Dyadobacter chenhuakuii: one gene and its partner. The protein of the gene in region 2 interacts with the protein of the main gene of each other region in a pairwise test. Links are inferred from orthologs where the notes say so. Each region holds a gene or a part of one and is shown on either strand. Other genes may lie near its edges.

Region 1 (3,014 bases), 1.7 Mb from region 2 along the record:
TCCGCGATTTATTCTCTTCCAAAAGATGCACTATGCCCACAATGCCATTCAGCGGCGTGCGGATCTCATGGCTCATCGTGGACAGGAACTCCGACTTGGCCAATGTTGCATCTTCCGCAATCTGCTTTTGCTTTTCCAGCAGGTCATTTTGCTCGGCAAGCGAAAAAAGATAGAAAAATTCATGTTTGTTACGGCTCTCATGAAAATACATCATGAAGGGAAACAGCATTTGCCCAAGAAAGAAAAACAACCCGCCCTGACTGAAAAAATTGTACAGATAGCCTGGATGGCGGTAATACAATGCCGGTGGGAAGATCGTCATAACACACACGGTCAGGATAATGCTGTACTGCACAGGCCACCGGAGTACAAAGAACGAGAACATTAAGCCAAGCGTCATGTTCAGGCTGGCACGGTCGTAGGAGGCATGCGGCACTTCGGCCAGGATATACGCGTGCACCGGCACCAATGCGAGATTTGTATAGAAAGATGCTTTCTGAGCGCTTAGCCTGCCCGTAAAATGAAGTGTGAGCAAAAAGATGATAACGCCGCTCAGGACCAGTTCTGCCGCCAAAACCTCCGGAAACGCAGGATCTTTTCGCAAAAAATAGAGGATGGATGTAGCAGGATAACCAACCAGATAAGCAACACAAAAGATAATGTTGCCCCACCGCGACTTCAACTCACTTTCTTTTTTCCACAGTTCGTTGAACTCGTTCGTATATGTAGATTTATTCAAGAAAGAGCAATTTAAATGCGCTGATAACAAGGTTGAGACTGTCGGTCGGACAATGATCCAAATTTACATAAATAGCAAAAAATAAGGGCATCCAAATGAATGAATACCCTTATTTCAAGCAATAACTTATTTAATGTTACAAATCAATCGCTTCACCGTAAGCCGCTTCCGTTGCTCCTTTCAGTGCTTCGGACATTGTTGGGTGCGGATGGATTGCACGCATAATCTCATGAGAAGTAGTTTCCAATTTACGGGCTACAACCACCTCAGCGATCATTTCCGTAACATTGGCACCAATCATGTGAGCACCAAGGAACTCACCATATTTTGCGTCAAAGATCACTTTTACAAAACCGTCGGTAACACCTGCTCCAACCGCCTTACCCGACGCCTTGAATGGGAATTTACCTACTTTAATGTCGTAACCAGCTTCTTTTGCTTTTTTCTCTGTAAATCCAACAGACGCAATTTCAGGCTGGCAGTAAGTACATCCCGGAATGTTTCCGTAATCCAATGCTTCCGTTTTGTGTCCTGCGATTTTTTCAGCACAGATAATTCCCTCAGCCGTAGCAACGTGTGCCAAAGCAGGGCCAGGCGTGCAGTCGCCAATCGCATAAAATCCTGGAACGCTGGTTTCATACCATTCGTTTACAGTGATTTTGCCTTTATCCGTTTTAATGCCTGTTTCTTCCAGACCAATATTTTCAAGATTAGCAACGATTCCGGCAGCCGAAAGCACGATATCTACTTCAAATGATTTCTGTCCGTCCGGCGTCTTCACAGAAACTTTACAACCGTTTCCGGAAGTATCCACGGTCTCAACCGTTGAGTTTACGTAAGTTTCGATGCCCAGCTTTTTGTATTGCTTTGCAATTTCTTTTGATATGTCCTCGTCCTCAACCGGAACCAGGTTTGGCAGGAATTCAACAACAGTCACTTTCGTGCCCATAGAAGCGTATACATAAGCGAATTCCATTCCAATCGCACCTGATCCAACTACCAGCATAGAAGCAGGTTGTTTTTCAAGGCTCATTGCTTTGCGGTATTCGATAACTTTCTGACCGTCGATCTTGATATTCGGCAACTCACGAGCACGCGCGCCGGTGGCGATAATAACGCCTTTACCAGCTGTGTAGTCCGTTGTCTTACCGTCTTTGTCTGTAACTGCAACTGTTTTCTGGCCCTTAACTTTGCCCGTTCCCATGAGGACGTCGATCTTGTTCTTTTTCATCAAGAAAGAAACGCCTTTGCTCATGGTATCCGCAACGCCACGGCTACGCTGGATCACTGCACCGAAATCAGCAGCATACTCACCAACATTGATCCCGTAATCTTTTGCATGCTTAATGTATTCAAAAACCTGTGCACTTTTCAGAAGTGCTTTGGTAGGAATGCAGCCCCAGTTAAGGCATATTCCACCTAAACTTTCTTTTTCAACAATTGCTACTTTAAGTCCTAATTGGGAAGCGCGAATGGCTGCGGGATAACCTCCCGGGCCGCTGCCAATTACTATCACATCATATGCTTGAGCCATTTTCCGGTATTTTTATTGTACGAAATGGGTTGACAAAAATTTCCTGCAAAGTTAAGACGATTTGCCGGAAAGACTACATCTACAACGCCTCGTATTTGCAGTGAAACTGAGGGTTATTGCTATTTGTTGTAGCTTTGCGACGTTTAGAGCCTGCGGGACCTCTGTCAGTCTGAGCGGAGCCGAAGACGCGTTACCAAGGAGTAGCGTGCCTTCGGCTCCGCTCAGGCTGACAAGGTCAAACAGCAACATTTTTTCAAACTTAAATTCAAAAAATTCAAATGACTGCAGAGCAATTGAAAGACTTGAAGGCCCGTGTAGAGGCTTTGGGGAGGTATCTTTGACTACGATAACCGAAAAAAACAACTAGAAGATCTTGAACAGCAGACTGTTCAACCGGAGTTCTGGAATGATTCAGAACGTGCCGAGAAAACAATGCGGGAAATCCGTGGATTGAAATTCTGGACCAATGGATACGAAGAACTTTCGCGCTTGCGGGACGATCTGGACACAATTTGGGAATTTTATGAAGCCGACGAAGCAACAGAGGAAGAAGTGGATGAAGAAGGCCTGAAACTTTCCAACAAGCTGGAAGAAGTAGAATTCCGGAAAATGATGGGGGAAGAAGGCGACGAACTGCCGGCTGTAATTGAGATCAATGCAGGCGCAGGCGGAACGGAGTCGCAGGACTGGGCATCCATGCTCATGCGCATGTACATTATGTGGGCTGAGAAAAATGGTTAC
Region 2 (3,004 bases):
GCTGCATGCGAGCACAAAAAAGGGAAACCGGCCCTCCTTCATCGAAGCAGCCAAGCCCGAAATAGCAACCCCACTTTACGAAGGAATGATCACCTTCCTGGAAAAAGAATTAGAAAAACCCATCCAACGCGGAATCTTCGGTGCCGATATGAAAGTTGCATTGCTCAATGACGGGCCAGTAACCATCATCATAGATTCAAAAAACAGGATTTGAGATAAAAGGCAATCTCCCATCACATCGTCAGAATCAAATATCATATCACTCAAACATTCACTCATTCAAAATTCACTCATTAACCCCATGACCATCCAAGAAGCCCAAGCCCAAGTTGACAACTGGATCAAAACCTATGGCGTCCGTTATTTTTCTGAATTGACTAATATGGCGATCCTGACGGAAGAAGTAGGAGAACTTGCCCGCATTATGGCCAGGACATATGGAGATCAGTCCTTCAAGAAATCGGATTTGGGCAAAGACCTGGGCGATGAAATGGCGGATGTAATGTGGGTGCTGATATGCCTTGCTAATCAAACAGGCATTAACCTGACCGAGGCTTTTGAAAAAAACATGGCGAAGAAAACGGAACGGGATAAGGACCGGCATAAGAATAATGAGAAGTTAATTAACTAAATATGCTTGTAATGTTGATTCTCAATTTCTTCTGAAAACAAAAAGAGAGCCCAGTTGCCCAGGCTCTCTTCGTCATTTATAATGCAATGCTTGAATTACATATCCAGTAATAATCTCATTGGATCTTCCAGAAGCTGCTTCACGCGAACCAGGAAGCTTACAGAATCTTTACCGTCAATGGTGCGGTGGTCATAAGAAAGTGCCACGTACATAATAGGACGGATAACGATCTGACCGTCCACCACAACTGCGCGTTCAACAATGTTGTGCATTCCCAGAATCGCTGATTGCGGTGCATTGATGATCGGTGTTGAAAGCATCGAACCGAATGTTCCTCCGTTGGTGATCGTGAATGTTCCACCGGACATTTCATCCAGTCCAAGTTTTCCATCCCGGGCGCGAACGGCCAAGCGAACGATTTCTTTTTCAACTGCTGCGAATGACAATGTTTCAGCATTGCGGATCACAGGCACAACCAAGCCGCGAGGCGTAGAAACTGCCACCGAAATGTCTGCATAATCATTGTAAACCAGCTCATCGCCGTCCATATAGGCATTAATAACCGGGAAGTCTTTCAACGCAACGGTTACTGCTTTCACAAAGAATGACATAAAGCCTAAACCAACTTCATGCTTCTCTTTGAATTTATCTTTGAATTTCGAACGTACGTCCATAACCGGCTTCATATCCACCTCGTTGAACGTGGTAAGCATGGCCGTTTCATTTTTCACAGCAACCAATCTGCGTGCGATCGTCTTACGCAGTGAAGACATTTTCTCACGACGCTGACCTCTTGCTCCGGCTGGCGCTGCAGCAGGTGCGGCAGGTTTCGGAGCAGCTGATTGTGACGGTGCAGGAGTTTCAGCGGGTTTGCTGCCTGCTTTTAATGCATCGTCTTTCATAATGCGTCCGCCTGATCCTGAACCATTCACGTCTTTCGGATCGATTCCTCTTTCAGCTAAAATTTTCGCAGCAACAGGTGATGCGTGTTTTTCGCTATATGCTTTATCTGATCCGCCTGTCTCCGCGGCTGGTGCAGCGGCTTGTTGAGAAGATCCTGCGGATGCCTGTGCTCCGCCGGCTCCCGGCTCGATGGTGCAGATGATCGCACCAATGGACAATGTTTCACCTTCTTTTCCAACAATCCGCAACGTTCCTGCTGCTTCTGCCGGTAATTCAAATGTTGCTTTATCCGATTCCAGTTCGCATAGGATCTCGTCAACTTCTACGTGATCACCGTCTTTTTTGCTCCATGAAGCAATGGTAACCTCCGTAATAGACTCTCCTACTGCCGGAACTTTCATTTCATATGTTTTACCACCTCCGGCAGGAGCGGCAGCAGCTTGTGCTGGCGCAACAGCGGCGGGTTCACCTGCTTTGTCTTCAATTTTATCGGCAGCCGGTTGCTCAGCAGCGGACGCAGCTGGTGCAGCGGCATTGGCAGCAGGGGCAGCTTCCTGTTTCGGAGCAGTATCTTTCGATGCACCGTTCGCGGCTGAATCGATGGTTGCAATCAGGTCGCCAATGTTCAGCGTATCGCCTTCCTGCGCTTTAATGTGCAGGGTGCCTTCTGCTTCTGCTGTCAGTTCAAATGTCGCTTTATCCGAATCAAGTCCACAAATGACCTCATCCATTTTCACAAAATCGCCATCATTTTTGAACCAATTCCCTATTGTAACCTCTGTAATGGACTCGCCAACGGGCGGTACTTTTATCTCAATTTCAGCCATTTTATGTGCAATCTTGTTATCGAACTAAGTGTCTAAATTTTATAGGAATATCATTCAAAAGCTCTGCTAATAATCTCTGCCTGCTCTTTCGCGTGTATTTTCGAGAAACCGGTCGAAGGAGAAGCGCTTGATTCGCGGGCGATTACCTGCAATGGATTTGCGCCTTTGTACATTCTCAGCATGAATGTCCAGCCACCCATATTGAAAGGTTCTTCCTGCACCCAATATACTTTTGCATTGGTATATTGTGCCAAATGTGCATCAATCTGCGTCTGCGGGAACGGATGCATTTGTTCAAGACGGATAATAGCAACATCGTCGCGCTTGTCTGTCTGCTGTTTTTCGTAAAGCTCATAATAAAGCTTTCCTGTGCACAGCAACACTTTTTTCACCTTTTTCGGATCTGCAAAAGTGTCTCCTATCGTTTCCTGGAACGAGCCGTTGACCAGGCTTTCGATCGGCGAAACGCACAGTGGATGTCTCAGCATCGATTTTGGCGACATTACTACCAAAGGCTTGCGGAACGGGAATTTCAACTGCCTGCGCATCAGGTGGAAGAAGTTTGCAGGCGTTGTTACGTTTGCTACAATCAGGTTGTAATTAGCAGAAAGCTGCAAATAACGCTCCGGCCTTGCATTGGAGT

Evidence for each region. The genes of interacting proteins can lie anywhere in the genome.
Region 1: the proteins of odhB (region 2) and lpdA interact in binary tests that used the Escherichia coli proteins (3 or more experiments, as listed by UniProt). The link is inferred for Dyadobacter chenhuakuii from one-to-one orthologs.

The regions. Positions count from the first base shown.
Region 1 is NZ_CP098805.1:4,244,325-4,247,338, forward strand. What follows is about bases 75-3,011. They hold lpdA (dihydrolipoyl dehydrogenase), read right to left. Parts: upstream 2,274-3,011; coding sequence 876-2,273; downstream 75-875. Other genes in these bases: NFI80_RS17545 (response regulator), read right to left, coding at 75-739. In the rest of the region: more of NFI80_RS17545, read right to left, coding at 1-74. UniProt on the Escherichia coli protein: Lipoamide dehydrogenase is a component of the glycine cleavage system as well as of the alpha-ketoacid dehydrogenase complexes.
Region 2 is NZ_CP098805.1:5,934,480-5,937,483, reverse strand. The notes cover bases 45-2,971. They hold odhB (2-oxoglutarate dehydrogenase complex dihydrolipoyllysine-residue succinyltransferase), read right to left. Parts: upstream 2,362-2,971; coding sequence 727-2,361; downstream 45-726. Other genes in these bases: NFI80_RS24890 (2-oxoglutarate dehydrogenase E1 component), read right to left, coding at 2,412-2,971; NFI80_RS24900 (nucleotide pyrophosphohydrolase), read left to right, coding at 302-631; dtd (D-aminoacyl-tRNA deacylase), read left to right, coding at 45-214. Also shown: more of dtd, read left to right, coding at 1-44; more of NFI80_RS24890, read right to left, coding at 2,972-3,004. UniProt on the Escherichia coli protein: E2 component of the 2-oxoglutarate dehydrogenase (OGDH) complex which catalyzes the second step in the conversion of 2-oxoglutarate to succinyl-CoA and CO(2).